DNA from 2 places in the Sinomonas flava genome. Region 2 is predicted to be linked to the other one. Evidence: predicted binding sites of a transcription regulator. Region 2 holds the regulator's gene; the other holds the start of a gene.
What was found. Region 2 encodes Rex, which represses fermentation and respiration genes when NADH is low (regulators of the CRP and FNR family bind a similar motif). Its sites were predicted from a motif close to CTTGTGAANNNNTTCACAAG; they were not measured.
Positions count from the first base shown of each region.

Region 1: the regulator Rex is predicted to act here: its motif matches at 5,081-5,100, upstream of ABD298_RS03645 (glyceraldehyde-3-phosphate dehydrogenase).

Region 1 is NZ_BAAAQW010000003.1:203,693-212,569, reverse strand. It holds partial or broken gene epsC (serine O-acetyltransferase EpsC) at 1-389, opposite strand, end outside; gene cysK (cysteine synthase A) at 433-1,368, opposite strand; gene msrA (peptide-methionine (S)-S-oxide reductase MsrA) at 1,460-1,984, opposite strand; gene ABD298_RS03665 (Nif3-like dinuclear metal center hexameric protein) at 2,090-2,983, shown strand; gene ABD298_RS03660 (zinc ribbon domain-containing protein) at 3,055-3,789, shown strand; gene ABD298_RS03655 (YaaA family protein) at 3,800-4,564, opposite strand; RNA gene rnpB (RNase P RNA component class A) at 4,630-5,027, shown strand; gene ABD298_RS03645 (glyceraldehyde-3-phosphate dehydrogenase) at 5,262-6,743, shown strand; gene ABD298_RS03640 (hypothetical protein) at 6,796-6,996, shown strand; gene def (peptide deformylase) at 7,092-7,754, opposite strand; tRNA gene ABD298_RS03630 (tRNA-His) at 7,842-7,914, opposite strand; gene orn (oligoribonuclease) at 8,031-8,657, opposite strand; gene mptB (polyprenol phosphomannose-dependent alpha 1,6 mannosyltransferase MptB) at 8,867-8,877, shown strand, end outside.
Region 2 is NZ_BAAAQW010000008.1:90,506-99,382, forward strand. It holds gene ABD298_RS14210 (sugar porter family MFS transporter) at 1-203, shown strand, start outside; gene ABD298_RS14215 (LacI family DNA-binding transcriptional regulator) at 265-1,329, opposite strand; gene gdhA (NADP-specific glutamate dehydrogenase) at 1,462-2,802, shown strand; gene ABD298_RS14225 (3-deoxy-7-phosphoheptulonate synthase) at 3,045-4,190, shown strand; gene ABD298_RS14230 (helix-turn-helix domain-containing protein) at 4,201-4,410, shown strand; gene ABD298_RS14235 (30S ribosomal protein bS22) at 4,520-4,618, shown strand; gene ABD298_RS14240 (HAD family hydrolase) at 4,751-5,560, opposite strand; gene ABD298_RS14245 (glutaredoxin family protein) at 5,615-5,869, shown strand; gene ABD298_RS14250 (redox-sensing transcriptional repressor Rex) at 6,010-6,753, shown strand; gene ABD298_RS14255 (hypothetical protein) at 6,881-7,549, opposite strand; gene ABD298_RS14260 (hypothetical protein) at 7,554-8,408, opposite strand; gene ABD298_RS14265 (hypothetical protein) at 8,502-8,877, opposite strand, start outside.

The sequences.
Region 1 (8,877 bases), on a different contig from region 2:
ATGGTCACGCCGTCGCCGATAGTAGGGTGCCGCTTGACCTTGGCGAGGGACCGGCCGCCGAGCGTCACTCCGTGGTAGAGGAACACGTCGTCGCCGATCTCCGCCGTCTCGCCGATCACGACGCCCATCCCGTGGTCGATGAAGAACCGTCGCCCGATCGTCGCCCCTGGGTGGATCTCGATGCCGGTGAGAAACCTCCCGGCCTGGGAGATGAGGCGCGCGGCGAAGCGCAGGTCCTCGCGCTGCCACATGGCGTGCGTGAGGCGGTGGATCCAGATCGCATGCAGGCCGGAGTACGCGAGGAAGTTCTCCACGTTGCCCCGGGCCGCGGGGTCATGCGCTGCTGCCGCCTCCAGGTCCTCCCGGAGCCGTGCAACGGTGCGTTTGATCAGAGACACAGATTTCCTTCTGCCGTGGCCGGAGCCAGCGCCCCTAGCCCCGGATGTCGTCGTACAGGACGGTGGAGATGTACCGCTCGCCGAAGTCGCACACGACGGCGACGATGAGCTTGCCCTTGTTCTCCGGCCGCTTCGCGAGTTCGAGCGCTCCCCAGACGATCGCTCCCGAGGAGATGCCGCCGAGGATGCCCTCCTGGGCGGCCAGCGCGCGGGCGGTGGACACCGAGTCCTCGAGGGTGGCGTCGAGCACCTCATCGTACACGTTGGTGTCGAGGATCTCGGGCACGAAGTTCGCGCCGAGGCCCTGGATCTTGTGCGGACCCGCGGGGCCGCCGTTGAGGATCGCGGAGTCCTTGGGCTCGACGGCGACGATCTGCACGCCCGGCTTGCGCTCCTTGAGGACCTGGCCGACGCCGGTGATGGTGCCGCCGGTGCCGATGCCGCTGACGAAGATGTCCACTTCTCCGTCCGTGTCCTTCCAGATCTCCTCCGCAGTCGTGGCACGGTGGACGGCGGGGTTGGCCGGGTTGGCGAACTGCTGGGCCCAGATGGAGTTCTCGGTGTTCGCCACGATCTCCTGGGCCTTCTCGACAGCTCCGCGCATGCCGTCCGAGCCCGGCGTGAGGACGATCTCGGCCCCGTAGGCCCGCAGGAGGACGCGGCGCTCGGTCGACATGGTCTCCGGCATCGTCAGGATGACCTTGTAGCCCCGGGCGGCGCCGACGAGGGCCAGCGCGATGCCCGTGTTCCCGGAGGTGCCTTCCACGATCGTCCCGCCCGGCTTGAGTGCGCCGGCCTTCTCGGCGGCCTCGACGATCGCGACGCCGATGCGGTCCTTGACGCTGTTGGCGGGGTTGTAGAACTCGAGCTTGACGGCGACCTGGGCCTCGAGGCCCTCCGTCAGCCGGTTCAGGCGGACCAGCGGGGTGTTGCCGACCAGCTGCGTGACGTCGTCATAGATGCGTGCCATGAGTCCTTTGCTTCCTGAAGAATGTGGGCGTGACAAGGAGGCCGGGGGGCCCGACTGCGGCTTCAGCCTAGTCAGCCGCCTCCGGGCCCGGCTAGGCAATGAGCCATGCCGAGTAATATTTGCGGGCCTTGGCGAGCTTGGGATTGATGATCACGTGGCAGTACCCGGCGTCCGGGTTCTTCGCGTAGTAGTCCTGGTGGAACTCCTCCGCGGGGTAGAAGGTGCTCGCGCGGGTCACCTCGGTGACGATCGGCGCGTTCCACAGATCCTGGTTCCGTTCGATCGCCGTCTCGAAGAGCGCCCGCTCCTCTTCGGTGAGGTAGAACATCGACGAGCGGTACTGCGTCCCCACGTCGTAGCCCTGGCGGTTGAGGGTGGTGGGATCGTGGAGTGCGAAGAACATGTCGAGGACGACGTCCTGCGGGATCACCTCCTCGTCGAAAGTCACCGCGACGACTTCGGCGTGCCCGGTCATGCCGCTGCAGACGCTGTAGTAGTCGGGATCCGGGAAGTGCCCCCCGATGTAGCCGGAGACGACGGAGCTCACACCCTTGGTCTTCTGGTAGACCGCATCGAGGCACCAGAAGCAGCCTCCGCCCAGAATGAAGGTCTTCATGCTGCCTACAATGTCCGCAGCCCGCGGAAGATTCCCGAGAGAGGACCGCCCCTCGTGTCAGAGCAGACCGGCCCAGACCCCCAGACCGAGAAGGACCCGTCAGCAATGCAGGACGAGGAGGCCCGTGAAAGCCATCGGAATGCGCCCGACGGGGCGTCCGGGCCATCTCTGGCGGACGTGCTCGTGGCCGTCGAAGAACTGTGGCCCGAGTCTCTCTCGGAGGAGTGGGACGCCGTCGGCCTCGTCACGGGTCGCCCGTCCCAGCCCGTGCGCCGGATCCTGTTCTCTGTCGACCCCGTGCTCGAGGTGATCGAAGAGGCCGCGGCCTGGGAGGCGGACCTCGTCATCGCCCACCACCCCCTCCTGCTGCGCGGGGTCACGAGCGTCGCCGCGAACACCCCCAAGGGACGCGCCGTCCACCGCCTCATCGAGTCGGGCATCGCGCTGCTGACGGTGCACACCAACGGCGACTCGGCCGTGGGCGGAGTCTCGGACGTGCTCGCCGACGCCCTCGGGCTCGACCCGGTCGAACCCCTCACCAAGGCCGCGAACGGCCTCCCCGAAGAAGGGATCGGGCGGGTCGGGGACCTCCCGGAGATCACGAGCCTGGGCGACCTCGCGGGACGGCTCTTCGGCGTCCTGCCCGCGGTCGCGGGGGGTGTGCGGGTCTCGGGAGACCGCGATGGCCTCGTGCGGCGCGTGGCGGTCTGCGGCGGCGCTGGAGACAGCCTGTTCGACGCGGTGCGCGAGTCAGGGGCGGACGTCTACGTCACCGCCGACCTGCGCCATCATCCGGCCTCCGAGGCCCGTGAGTCCTCCGCCGACGGACGCCCCTACCTCGTGGACGTCAGCCACTTCGCGAGCGAGTGGCTGTGGCTCCCCGCTGCGGCTGCCGCGCTCGACAACGTGCTCAAGGACCAGGGCCACACCGTGGACATCCGCGTCTCCACCATCAACACCGACCCCTGGGACTTCATCCTGACCCCGAGCGAAGGATAGAGTCGCAGGCCACACAGGCGCTGCGTGGCAGCGCCGTCGAGAGCGCTTCGGCGCGACCGAGGAGGAAGACGATGCCCAAGGCTCCCGCCGCCGAACAGCTCAGGCTCTTGGACCTGGCCGCCCTCGACGCGAAGCTCCACTCCCTGGACGTGCGCCGCCGCGCCCTCGAGGCCGATCCCCGCCTCGGGCCTGCGAAGACGGCCCTCGAGCAGGCTGCGGAGGCGGCGCGGTCAGCGGATGCCCTCGTGGCCAGCGCCGAGGCAGAGCTCGCTGCCGTCGAGGCGAAGGTCGCGGAGGTGTCCACCAGGATCGCCCGCGACGAGTCGCGCCTGTACGCGGGCGGCCTCTCGAAGGACCTCGAGGCCCTTCAGAAGGACATCGCCGGCCTCAGCGCCCGGCAGAGCGACCTCGAGGACACCGAGCTCGAGGTTCTGGAGAAGCTCGACGGGCTCCGCGCAGCCCAGGGTGAAGCAGCGGAAGCTCTCGGGCATGCGCAGGCGTCAAGCCAGGACCTGCGGGACGAGCTCGACGAGCAGCTCGGAGCCATCGCCCAGGAGCGCTCCGCAGTGGCACGGCAGCGCTCGGACTTCGCCCGCGGGATCGACGCCGGGCTCTTGGACGTCTACGAGAAGACCCTCGCCAAGCGCGGCGTGGGCGCGGCCAGGCTGTTCCACGGGACGTCCGAGGGCTCCGGCATGGCGCTGAGCCCCGGGGACCTGGCCGCCATCCGCTCCGCAGCTGAAGACGAGATCGTGTTCTGCCCGGACTCGGGGTGCATCCTTGTCCGCTCGCCGGAGTGGAGCTAGGGCGGAAGGATCAGTCCCGAAGGATGAGGGCGAGGGAGCTGGGCTTCCGCGCTGTCGCCGGCACAAGCTCGGCTTCCCAGCCTTCGCAGGCGACGGCGAGCAGCGCCTCGGGCGTGGCGGGCGCGGTCCCGCGGCGCCTGAGCAGGTGGCGGACGAACTCCCCCCGGTGGTGCTTGGCGAAATGGCTCACCACGCTGCGCTTCCCATCGCGCTCGCGGAAGACATCGACGCTCACCGTCGACGCCGGCGGGGGAGCGTAGGCCGCGGCGTAGGTGCTCGACCGGCAGTCGACAACAAGCCCGTCCCCCGCCCGAGTGGCCAGCGCCTCTGCAAGCCGCGGCTTCCAGAACGCGGCGAGGCGCCCCAGCCCCGGCAGTGCGGTAGACATCGACAGCCGGTACGCGGGAACGGCGTCGGCGAAGCCCACCGCCCCCCACAGCGCCGACACGACGACGATCCACTCGTCGGCGCGGCGACGCTGGGCTGGGGTGAGGGAGCGGTACCCCAAGGCCTCGTACAGAACCCCCGAGTACACGAGGTGCGCCGGCCCCGCCGGTTCGGTCAGGAGCCGGAGGTTCCGCTCGACGTCGTGCGCGAGCGAGGCACCCACGCCGAGGGCTTCGAGCGCGTCGTCGCGGCCGCTCACCTCCGTGAGCGCCTCGATGACCTCCTTCCGCGCCACCTCGAGCGCGGGAAAGCTCAGCGCGGAGAGGTCGACGGCGGGACCCGGCGGCGCGGGCGTCTTGCCCTCGGAGGGCGGAAGGAGGATGAGCACCCGCCGAATCCTACCGTCGCTGCCGTCAGAGGCAGGCCAGTGCAGCTAGACTTGACGGTCGAGGACAGGTCGGCTGGGCGACCGCGGGGCGGCTCCATCGGGGCCGCCGCGAGGAAAGTCCGGGCTCCACAGGGCAGGGTGGTGGGTAACGCCCACTCGGGGCAACCCGCAGGCCAGTGCCACAGAAAGCAGACCGCCACCGTCGCCGTGCCGCAGGCGCAGCGACGGCGGTAAGGGTGAAACGGTGGTGTAAGAGACCACCAGCTCCCCGGGTGACCGGGGAGGCTCGGTAAACCCCACCCGGAGCAAGGCCAGACAGGGCGCGTGACCAGGGCTGCCCGCCCGAGCGCCCGGGTAGGCCGCTCGAGGCCGCCGGCAACGGCGGTCCTAGATGGATGGTCGCCTCCCGCGCCAGGGCAACCCGACGCGGAGACAGAACCCGGCTCACAGGCCGGCCTGTCCTCACTCGCACAGGATCCTGAACTCTCAAGGATCCTCCAGCCGCGAAAACGAGAGCCTGTGAGTGACTTCACAGGCGCCCGGGGGTGCCCCCCGATCCGCCCCACGTACACTGGAAGTGAACGTAGAAGTTCTCGAGCCGGGCTCTGCGATCGCAGGCCCGGCTCTCCCATGACCTCGGGCCACCCTGCCCGGGGGCACGCGCACGAGGGAGTGCGCGAACAGAGAAAGGCACCTTGTGAGCACAACGACGGAATCCGCACTCGGCACCTGGATCGGACGCGAAGCGGCCGCTGAGGAGATGATCCCGATCATCGGTCGCCTCTACCGCCAGAACAACGTGGTCACCTCGGTCCACGGCCGGAGCCTCATCAACCAGTCCGTGGTCGGCCTGCTCAAGGCGCACCGCTGGGCCCGCCAGATCGACAGCGAAGAACTCAGCCTCGAGGAGACGCTGCCCATCCTCAAGGCGCTCGACTCCCTGGAGCTGGGTGCCGCATCGATCGACCTCGCCCGCCTCAACGAGAAGTTCCGCGCCGAGGGCCAGGCCCTCGGGCTCGAGGAGTTCCTCCGCGCTGAACTCGCCGAGATCGTCGGCAAGCGCGGCGCCGACCCGCGCACCAGCACCGACGTCGTGCTCTACGGCTTCGGCCGCATCGGCCGCCTCGTGGCCCGTATCCTCATCGAGCACGCCGGCGGCGGCCACGGCCTCCGCCTCCGGGCTATCGTGGTCCGCAAGGGTTCCGACAAGGACCTCGTCAAGCGTGCGAGCCTCCTGCGCCGCGACTCGGTGCACGGTGCCTTCGAGGGCACGATCACGGTCGACGAGGAGAACAACACCATCCTCGCCAACGGCACGCTCATCCAGGTCATCTACTCGGACAGCCCCGCCTCGGTGGACTACACCCAGTACGGCATCGACAACGCCATCGTGGTGGACAACACCGGCCGGTGGCGTGACGAGGAGGGCCTGTCCCAGCACCTGCAGAGCAAGGGCGTGGCCCGGGTGCTCCTCACTGCGCCGGGCAAGGGCTCGCTGCCGAACATCGTCCACGGCATCAACCACGGTGCGATCTCGGCCGAGGACAAGATCGTCACCGCGGCCTCCTGCACCACGAACGCGATCACCCCGGTGCTCAAGGCCGTCAACGACAAGTACGGTGTCGTGCACGGCCACGTCGAGACGGTCCACTCGTTCACGAACGACCAGAACCTCATCGACAACTTCCACAAGGGCAACCGCCGCGGCCGTGCCGCCGGCCTCAACATGGTGATCACCGAGACCGGCGCTGCGAAGGCCGTCGCGAAGGCACTCCCCGAGCTCGCCGGCAAGCTCACGGGCAACGCGATCCGCGTCCCCACCCCGGATGTTTCGATGGCCGTGCTCAACCTCAACCTCGAGCACGAGGCGACCAAGGACGAGGTCAACGCCTACCTCCGCGAGATGTCCCTGCACTCGGACCTGCGCAAGCAGATCGACTACATCGACTCGCCCGAGGTCGTCTCCACCGACTTCGTCGGCTCCCGCCGCGCCGGCATTGTCGACGGCCTCGCCACGATCTCGACCGGCAAGAACCTCGTCCTGTACGTCTGGTACGACAACGAGTTCGGCTACTCCTGCCAGGTGGTCCGCGTCCTCGAGGAGATGGCGGGCGTGAACGCGCCTTCCTTTCCCGTGCAGCCGGTGACGGACGACGCGGTGTTGGCAACAACTCGGTAGCAATCGGCACGGTCTCTGGCTTCTCCGCCCGCCACGGGGGCAAGATGCACCTATGGAAGCAACGGAGCATGAGAGCACGCTCGAGCATGCGCTCGACGTCGCCAGAGCCAACGCCAAGCAGGCCAAACTGCTCGTGGACCACGCCAAGGCGCGCCTCGCGTCCGGGGAAGTCACACCGGAACGCGTCGCCCAGCTGGAGGAACTCCAGCGGGTGGCGGATGAGGACCTCCAGCGCGTGATCCGCGAGCAGTAGGGGCCCCTGCCGCCGGAAGGCCCCAGGCACGTACGACGACGAAGGGCGCCGCACCCAGGTGCGGCGCCCTTCGTCGTGCTCAGGCAGGCGTGGAATCAGACGTGGGTGTGCCCACCCTCCGCGGGGCCTTCATGGCTGTGCTCGTGCCCGTGCTCGTGGTCCTGTTCGTGCGCGTGGTCGTGGTCGTCATGGCCGAACGGGTCGGGGTCGACGCCGGGCATCCAGGTGAGCCCGGGGACTCCCCAGCCGTGCTTGCGCGCGGCACGACGGGCCTTCTTCGCGTACCGCTCGATGAGCCGATCCACGTACAGCTTGCCGTCGAGGTGGTCGTACTCGTGCTGCATGACGCGGGCGAACCAGCCGGTGGCCACGAACTCGACGGGACGGCCGTCTCCGTCGAAGCCCTCGACCTTCGCCCACTCCGCCCGCTGGAGCGGGTATCCCTCGCCGGGGAAGGACAGACAGCCCTCTTCGTCGTCCTCAGGGTCGGGGGCCGCGCCTGAGACCTTCCCGAGGGTGAGGCGTGGGTTCACGACGACGCCGCGGGGCGGGACGCCGTCGTCGTTGGCGAACTTGTAGACGAAGATCCTCAGCCCGACCCCGATCTGGGGCGCCGCCAGGCCCACGCCGTGCGCGGCGTCGTTCGTCTCGTGCATGTCCTCGATGAGGGTCCGCAGCGCGTCGTCGAACTCGGTCACCTCGGCGGCCCGCCGGTGGAGCACGGGCTCGCCCCAGACGGTGATGGGATGGACGGTCACGCGGGACTCCTCTCTCGGAACGCACACGAGGCCGCCGGGACGGATCCCAAGCGGCCTCGTGGCTGGCCGGAGAACCGGCCTCTTCGGGGTGAGTAACGGGGCTTGAACCCGCGACCTTCTGGACCACAACCAGACGCTCTGCCAACTGAGCTATACCCACCGTGGTGGCTTCCGGGGCGTTCTGCCCGGCGAAAGCAACGAGAAATAGTCTACCTGCTGTTTGGAGTGGTCATGACCAAATCAGCACTCGCCGACGAACTTTTTCCGCTGTGGAGGTCACGCTGTGCCGGCTTGTGGCCGACCCGCGACGATGCGCTGGGCGATCGCCTGGGCGGCGGCGCTCTCCGGGCCGGGAGCGGGGACAAAGACGGCTTCCCGGTAGAAGCGGAGCTCATCGATCGAGTCCCGGATGTCGCCCAGTGCCCGGTGGTTGCCCGTCTTCGCGGGCGATTGGAAGTAGGCCCTCGGGTACCAGCGCCGGGCCAGTTCCTTGATCGTCGAGACATCGATGACGCGGTAGTGGAGGTGGCCGACCACCTGCGGCATGTCGCGGGCGAGGAAGAGCCGATCGGTACCCACGGAGTTCCCGCCGAGCTGCGCCCTGTTGGGCTCGGGCACCCACGCCCGGATGTACTCCATCACCTTCGCCTCGGCCTCCTCGAGCGTCAGCCCGTGCGGCAGGGCGTCGATGAGCTTGGAGTCCGTGTGCATCCGGCGGACGAAGTCACTCATGCCCGCAAGCGCGGACTCCGTGGGCTTGATCACGACGTCGACGCCATCGCCGAGAATGTTCAGCTCCGAGTCCGTGACGAGCACGGCGACCTCGATGAGGGCATCGGCGACGGGATCAAGGCCCGTCATCTCGCAGTCGATCCAGACAATATGTTCATTGGTGATGGGCACCCGCCCAGACTACCGTCCGATGCCCGGCAGCCCGGCGTCGTGCGCGGCGCCGATGCTACGATGAAACGGCCGCCGCGCCTGCGCGTGCGCAGGCCAACTGACCCGATGCGGGCTCCGGACCATGAGCCCACCTGTCGAAGAACGGACGCGCGATGTCTCTGCCCTCCCAGCCCCTCGCCCGATCGGGCATGGACGGTGAGGGCCCTGAGATGGCCGATCC
Region 2 (8,877 bases):
TCGCCAACGCGTTCCTCGGCCTGTTCTTCCCGAGCCTCGTCGCCGCCGTCGGCATCACCGGGACCTTCTTCCTCTTCGGCATCGTCGGCCTTGCGGCTCTGGTCTTCATCTACACCCAGGTCCCCGAGACGCGCGGCCGCACCCTCGAGGCCCTCGAGGAAGACGTCACGACCGGCGCCATCTACCTCGTCCACAAGAAGTAGCGACGGCGTCCAGGCCCCGCCCCCCGCGCGCGGGAGCGGGGCCTCCGGCGTGCATGCTGGGTCAGGTGTGCCGGGTCCGATGAGGCGCGTCAGGGAAGGCGCGTGAGGGGAGGGCCGGCGCTGGCCCCGAGCTGGCCCTGGGCTCAAGCCGGGGGTTGATGTCGACGTCGGGCGGGGGCGCCTGGCCGTCGAGCAGCGCGAAGAGGCGGTCCCACGCCTGCTCGCCGAGCCGCGTCTGGGGGACCGACGCCGTGGTGAGGGCCGGCGACGTGTAGCGCGCGAAGGCGATGTCGTCGAAGCCCGTGACGGAGAGCTGCTCCGGGACCGCAACGCCGGCCTCGTGCAGCGCGCCGAGCAGGCCCATGGCCACGACGTCGTTGAAGCACACCGCAGCGGTCACGCCCGAGCGGAGCACCTCCTCCCGCACGGAGTGGCCGTCCTCGAACATCGCTCCACAGGGGATCACCACGACCTCGGCCCCCGCGGCTTCGGGGAGGGGATGCGCGAGGCCCTCGCGGCGGGCACGGTCTCCGGCGCTCGCGCTCGGTCCCGCGACGTAGGCGATGCGCCGGTGGCCCAGCTGGGCGAGGTGGGCGACCATGGCGCGGATGCCCGAGGCGTAGTCGACGGCGAGCACGGGCACGCCGGGGATCCCCGTGGTCCGGTTGACGAGGACGACCGGTGCAAGATCGGGCAGGAGTTCCTCGAGCTGCGCACCGTCCATGCGAGGCGCGACGAGCACGAGACCGTCGCACCGGCGTCGTGCCTCACGCGCGAGGATCACCTCCTCGGCGGGGTTCTCCACCGAGTCCGCGACGAGGACCCGGTAGCCCTCCCGGGCGGCGGCGCGCGAGAGGCCGCGCAGTGTCTCCTGGAACATGGGGTTTGCGAGGTCCGGCACCACGATCGCCACGGTCTGCGTCCGCCCGATGGCGAGGCTCCGCGCCACCGTGCTGGGGGAGTAGCTGAGCTTCGCCGCGGCGGCGCGGACGCGTTCCCCGATCGCCGGGTCCACCGTCGAGAGCCCGTTCATCACCCGGGACACGGTGGCCCGGGAGACGCCGGCCTCCGCGGCAACATGGGCAATCGTGGCGCGGCCGGAAGCACGGGTGCTCGTGCGGGCCATGGAACCTCCGTCGGTGGGCTCCGCCCAGCTTAGCAACCGGGTTGCGGCCTGCGACTTGACCGTATCGTTTTCTGGAATACTTGCGGTGCCCGTGGGGTATACCGGGCATCGCACCGACAACGAAGGGTCACCATGCACGCGAAGCTGCTTGCCGCCCGGGACCAGGTTCTGGCCCGTAACCCAGGGGAAATCGAGTTCCACCAGGCCGTGGACGAGGTCTTCGAGAGCCTCGGCCCAGTGATGGACCGGCACCCGGAGTTCGTTGAGGCGGCGGTGCTCGAGCGGCTCTGCGAGCCGGAGCGGCAGATCATCTTCCGCGTGCCGTGGACCGACGACTCAGGCAAGGTCCAGATCAACCGCGGCTTCCGCGTCGAGTACAACTCCGCCCTCGGTCCCTACAAGGGCGGCCTCCGGTTCCACCCCTCGGTGTACCTCGGAATCGTCAAGTTCCTCGGCTTCGAGCAGATCTTCAAGAACGCCCTCACCGGCATGCCGATCGGCGGCGGCAAGGGCGGCTCCGACTTCGACCCCCGGGGGCGGTCCGACGCGGAGGTCATGCGGTTCTGCCAGTCCTTCATGACGGAGCTCTACCGCCACATCGGCGAGTACACGGACGTGCCGGCGGGAGACATCGGCGTGGGCGGGCGCGAGATCGGCTACCTTTTCGGCCAGTACAAGCGGATCACCAACCGCTACGAGTCGGGCGTGCTCACGGGCAAGGGGCTCTCCTGGGGCGGCTCCCTCGTCCGCCCCGAGGCGACCGGCTACGGCACCGTGCTGTTCGCGAACGAGATGGCCAAGACCCGCGGGCGCAGCATCGAGGGCCGCCGCGTCGTCGTGTCCGGATCCGGCAACGTCGCGATCTACGCGATCGCGAAGGCCCAGCAGCTCGGAGCGCAGGTCGTGGCCTGCTCGGACTCGTCCGGCTATGTGGTGGACGAGGACGGCATCGACCTCGACCTGTTGCGGCAGGTCAAGGAGGTCGAGCGGGGGCGGCTCAAGGACTACGCCCTCCGCCGCGGCTCGGCCGTGGCCTACGTGGAGGGCGGGAGCGTCTGGGACGTCGACGCCGAGGTGGCGCTTCCCTGTGCGACCCAGAACGAGCTCGGCGAGACTGCCGCAGTCCGTCTCGTCAAGGCCGGGGTGAAGGTCGTGGCCGAGGGTGCGAACATGCCGTCCACTCCCGAAGCGGTGGCGGTGTTCCAGAAGGCCGGCGTCCTGTTCGGCCCCGGGAAGGCGGCGAATGCCGGCGGGGTCGCGACGTCGGCCCTCGAGATGCAGCAGAATGCGAGCCGCGACTCGTGGACCTTCGAGCACACCGAAGAGCGCCTCAGCGAGATCATGGTCGGCATCCACGACCGCTGCGCCGCGACGGCGGAGGAATATGGGCAGCCCGGTAACTACGTGCTGGGCGCCAACATCGCCGGCTTCGTCAAGGTGGCCAAGGCGATGCTCGCCCAGGGTCTCATCTGACCGACGGGTCAGCTGTCCATCATGCGGGCGCACGTTTGCGCTGCGGACGCGGCGCCCGCTATGGTGAGCCCATGATCAAGCGTTGGTATGCGTATTTTGCGTTGGCTCTGGAGGGCCAAGCGTAGGATTTCGCGTACCGACTCCAGAGCCAACAGGGCAGGGACCTCACGGTCCTTGCCCTTTGCCATTCCAGCGGCAGGCTCTGGTCCTTCGGGGCCTGTCACAGACAAGGACAGGACTCCATGAATCCGCTCACCGCAACAGCAGCCCCGGCACCCGGCGACGTCTCCTCGACGACCAACAACCTCCGCGTCGCCGAGTTCACCCCGCTCCCCACCCCGGGTGAGCTCCTGGCCGAGCTGCCGCTCGCCGGGGAGGCGCAGCGCACCGTGGCCCGCGGCCGCGACGAGGTGAGGGCCATCATGGACGGCCTCGACGACCGCCTCCTGGTGATCGTGGGACCCTGCTCCATCCACGACCCCGAGGCGGGCCTCGACTACGCGCGGCGACTCGCCGCCGTCGCCCGCGACCTGCGCGAGGACATCCTCGTCGTCATGCGGACCTATTTCGAGAAGCCTCGGACCACGGTGGGCTGGAAAGGCCTCATCAACGACCCGCACCTCGACGGCAGCCACGACATCGCCGCCGGGCTCCGCGCCGCCCGGGAGTTCCTCATCGGCGTGCTCGAGCTGGGCCTGCCCACCGCGACGGAGTTCCTCGAGCCCATCAGCCCGCAGTACACCGCAGACGCCATCGTGTGGGGCGCGGTCGGCGCCCGCACCACCGAGAGCCAGATCCACCGCCAGCTCGTCTCCGGCCTGTCCATGCCGGTCGGCTTCAAGAACGGGACCGACGGCGGCCTTCAGGTGGCGATCGACGCGTGCGGCGCCGCCTCCGCGCCCCAGGCGTTCCTGGGGATCGACGACGCCGGCCGCGCGTCGCTCGTCTCGACGGCCGGCAACGCCGACACCCATGTGATCCTCCGCGGGGGATCCGACGGTCCGAACTACTCGGCCGACCAGGTCCGGGCCGCCTCCACGGCGATGGCCGGCAAGGGCCTGAACCCCCGACTCATCGTGGACGCGAGCCACGCCAACAGCGGCAAGGACCACCACCGCCAGGCCGAGGTGGCCCTCGAGATCGGCGCCCAGCTTGCGAACGGGGGCGACGCGGCCGAGGCAGTGGCCGGCGTTATGCTCGAGAGCTTTCTCGTCGGCGGGGCCCAGGCGCTCGACGTCGTCGAGCACGCGGCCGGCCGCACACAGCTGGTCTACGGCCAGAGCGTGACCGACAAGTGCATGGAGTGGGACGTCACCGGGGAGGTCCTGGAGCGGCTTGCGGAAGCTGCCCGGACGCGCCGCGTTCACAGGAGCCACTCCAGCCACTAAAGTAATTTGCATGACTGCGATGGATTTCTCTTCCTCGCGTTTCCTCACCGTCGCTGAGGTCGCCGAGATGATGCGCGTGTCCAAGATGACGGTGTACCGGCTGGTCCACTCCGGGGAGATGCCAGCGGTGAGGTTCGGGCGGTCCTATCGGGTGCCCGAGGCGGCCGTCGAGCAGTACCTAAAGAACGCCGTGGTCGACGGCCGGAGCGAGACCGCCTGACGGGTACGGTATTCTGTTCAGGAACGTTTAACGTCACGTCACCAGCAGTTGGTTGAAGCCGCCCTGTGCGCCCGGCCAGCAGCCGGGACAACTACTGTAAGGAACTTACGTGGGTTCGGTTATCAAGAAGCGCCGCAAGCGCATGGCCAAGAAGAAGCACCGCAAGCTGCTCCGCAAGACTCGTCACCAGCGCCGCAACAAGAAGTAGCCGCGCCGCCCCCGTCCGGGGTGCCAGTGACACGAGGCCCGTCCCCGACCGGGGGCGGGCCTCGCTGCGTCCCCGCCGAGGTCACCCCGTGTGGCGCCGAGGTCACCCCGTCCCCGCAGTGCGTACGCTGCGCTACTTGCGCAGTCGGGCGTAGCCGCGCCAGAGGCCGTATGCGGCCCCTCCGACGGTGGCGAGCTTGAGCCCGAGGGTGGCGGCCTGCCGTCCCGAGCGGAAGTCGTAGATGGGCCAGTTGCGCGCATGGGCGTGCATGCGCAGCCGCGTGTCGGGATTGATCGCCACAGGATGCCCCACCATGGTCAGCAGCGGGATGTCGTTGTGCGAGTCGGAGTACGCCCAGCAGCTCCGCAGGTCGAGCCCCTCCCGCTCGGCGAGCTCGGCGACCGCCTCGGCCTTGGCGGACCCGTGCAGGATCTCGCCGACCAGCCGGCCCGTGTACGCTCCGTTCTCGATCTCGCCCACCGTTCCCAGCGCCCCGGTCAGGCCGAGGCGCTCCGCGATCACCGAGGCCACCTCGATCGGTGTGGCGGTGACGAGCCAGACCCGCCGGCCGACGCGGAGGTGCTGCTCGGCCAGGGCCTTCGTGCCGGGCCAGATGCGGGACTCGATGAACTCGTCGTACACCTCGTGCCCGAGGGTCCTGACGTCGTCGCTGAGGATCCCCGCGGCGAGGGACAGCGCCGAGGCCTGGATGGAGTGGATGTCCTCGAGGCTCTCGCCGCGGAAGATGAAGGCCGCCTGCTTCCACGCGAATCCCAGCGCGTCGCGGAAGGTGAAGGCCCCCCGCTCGTACATCTTGCGCCCCACGTGGAAGAGGCTCGCGCCCCGCATGAGGGTGTTGTCGACGTCGAAGAACGCCGCCTCCCCCGGCCGGTGGGGCTGTGCTGCGCGCACGCCGGCAGCCGTCTTCCTCTCCAAGGGCATGGTCCGAGTCTAGCGACGGGCCCCGCAGCGCGGCGGCGCGCTACCGTTGGTCGCATGCGCACGCCCGAGATCGTCCTCGTCACGAAGCACCAATGTCATCTCTGCGACGACGCACGCGACGTCGTCGCCCGCGTCGCCTCTGAGGCGGGCCTTGCCTGGGAGGAGCGCAGCATCGACGATGACCCCGCCCTCCACGAGCGCTTCGCGGAGGAGGTTCCCGTGGTCCTCGTGGACGGGACCCAGCGCGACTTCTGGCGCATCGACGAGGCCCGCCTGCGCCGCATAGTAGAGGCCGCACGGGCCGTGTGAGGCGCTTGCCCTCCAGACCGCAGGGGCGCTCCGGGCCGCGTGGCTTTTGGCCGAGCCCTCGCGGCGGTTCTAGAGTGGATGGGGCCGCCGACGCGGCCGCGTGTGAGGGAAGACCCCGCGCGAGGGAATGAGGTGTGCAGGTGGCAGGACGGGCCCGGACGGGGAACGAGGGGCCTGCCGCTGCGCCCGACGGGAAGAGGCTCCCGCCTGCGGTGGTCGCCCGCCTCACGGTGTACCTGCGAGCCCTCAATACCTTCATCGCGGACGGCACGGAGCGCGTGTCTTCCGACGCCCTCGCCGACGCCTCCGGGGTGAGCTCGGCGACCCTCCGCAAGGACCTCTCCCAGCTGGGCTCGTACGGCACGCGCGGGGTCGGCTACGAGGTGGGCAACCTCGAGGAGCACATCTCGGCCGCTCTCGGCCTCACGCGCCACTGGCGGGTCGCGATCGTGGGAGCGGGCAACCTGGGTCGCGCGCTGGCCCGCTACGGCGGGTTCGGAACCCGCGGGTTCGACGTTGTGGCACTGCTGGACACCGATCCTCAGATCATCGGCAACGAGGTCGGCTGGCTGCGGGTCTCCGACGCTGCCAACCTCGAGGCGATCTTCGACCGGACCCGCACGAATATGGCGGTGCTCGCGCTGCCGGCGTCGGTCGCGCAGACGGTGTGTGACCGCGTCGTCGCCGCCGGCGTCCGCAGCATCCTCAGCTTTGCCCCGACCATCCTGCAGGTTCCTGAGGGCGTGACGCTGCGGAAGGTGGACATGGCCACCGAGCTCCAGATCCTCGCCTACCACGCTCAGCGCGGGGAGTCGGGTGGGGAGAGCGGCCTGCCTGCCCCGGCGCACGACGACGATGCCCACCCGGGCGGGGACGCCGCCTGATCAGGGCGCACGATCAGGGCGCAGCCCGTAGAGCCCCCGCCCGAGGAGCGCACGACGGCGCCACGCGCCCGGGGTGCCGGGCCCGGCTGAGGCGTGGGCCGGCGTCGTGCGCTGGTGAGGCGGCAGGTCAGCGCAGGTATCCGCCCCCGAGCTTGGCGGCGCGTCGGGCTGAGACATAGCGGCTGGAGGACGGCAGCCACGAGACGACGACCGCTGCGAGGAAGAGGGCAACGGTCGCGAAGGAGACAGCGTAGGCCCCCGCCGGGAGGGGGAACATGAGCTGGGCGGGAAGGCCGAGGGCGGCCATGAGGGCGAAGGAGCCGACCGTGCTGAGCAGCGAGAGGCCGGCCCACACGGTGAGCAGGATGCGCACCCAGTTCATTCCGGCGCGCAGCCCCAGACCGAGCAGCACGGCGATGCCCGCGCCGACGATCCCCGAGACCCACGCCATCGGCGTCATCATCGATGTGAACTGCTGCATGAAGCCCGGCGGAACGGTGCGGCCGCTCTCGGCGGCGGCCATCGCGATGCTGTCCCGCATGTACGCCTCGGCCCACTCGATGATGAAGGGGATGCTCAGGAGCGGCAGGACCCCGTACGCCACCATGAGCCAGAACGCCACGGTCAGGCTGACCGGCCGCTGCAGGCCGACCACGGGCATGCCCGGGAAGGTCCCGCTCGGGAGCTGGCTCGGCCACGGGCCTTGGTACGAGCCCTGCGGGGGCATCGGCTGGTAGGCCGGAGCCTGGGGCTGCTGGCCTGAGGAGGGGTACGGGTTCCCGTGGGGCTGGGTCATGGCGTCACTGTCCGTAGGGGTTTCCGAGGGAGGGGCCCTTGGGGCCCGAGTACGGGTTGGCGAACTGGTTCTGCGCGGCGAGGAACGCAGTCACCGGTGACCGGAAGAGGGCCACGATTGCCGCGACCGCGAGCGCGATCGTCACGAGGGCGAACAGGCCTCCCGAGAAGACGCTGCCGATGGTCAGGCACAGGAAGATGGTGCCGGTGGTGCGCGCCCAGCGTCTCCCCTTCGGGAGGAAGATCCCGCAGACGACCAGCACGGCGGCGTTGACGACCACGCACGCGAGGGCGAACCAGACGAATCCGCTGATGAACTGGCGGAACTGCGCGAAGGACATGCCCGACGACGACCCGCTCGCCTGGTCGTACAGCTCCCGAAGCGCGTCGGCCGGGATCGCCAGGGCCACGATGGTGGCGAGCACGGCGATCACGAGCTCCACCGCCGCCGTTGCGAACAGGAGCACGGACGCCGACCGGACGGCAGACCGCTGCTGCTGTGGGGACGGGGCCCCGAAGCCTGCCGTGGTGCCGTAGGGCGGAGGATACGCGGGCTGGCTGTACTGGCCTTGGCCGTACTGGGGCGGCTGCTGGCCGTACTGGGGTGGCTGCTGCCCGTACGGCGGTTGGCCGTACTGCGGTGGCTGCTGCCCGTACGGCGGTTGGCCGAACTGCGGTTGGCCGTACTGCGGTGGCTGCTGGCCCTCGTGCCCGGGAGCGTATTGACCGTAGCGGGGCGCGGGGCGGCCGGCTGCGCCCGGGCCCTGCTCGGATGGATTGCCCGAGGGCTGTCCACCGGAGTCGCCAGTCTCCCGGCGCTCCGGCTGCTCGCTTCCGGGCGGGAAGGAGGGCGTGCTCATGAGGGTCCAATCATCGAAGGACCGACGGGAGCGGATGCGCGCCCCCGCCGCGTTGACCACAGCCTACCTTCTGGCCGCTGGCGCATCCGCGACTCAGGCGTGCCTCGCCACTCCGTCGAACCAGGTCCGCGAATTGGGCACCCACATGAGGACTGCGGCGGTGACCGAGATGAGCGCACCGAACCAGTTGGGGCCGCCGTTGCCGCCGGAAGCCATGATCGCAAGGATCAGGTTCAGGGCGGCGACGCCGGAGAGGGCAAGGCGGGCCCACTGCCTGCCCTCCTTCATCTTCATCGCGAGGATGATCTGCGCCGCGGCGAGCACGAGCCCGATGAGCACCAGGACGAGCAGGAGGGCCCCGAACGCGCCCGCCAGCGCGAGGGCCGCGAGCCCTGCGAGGATGCCGAAGAGGCCGAAGACCACGCCGAGCGCTCCGCCGATGAGCCAGATCCAGTAGGACACCTTGAGC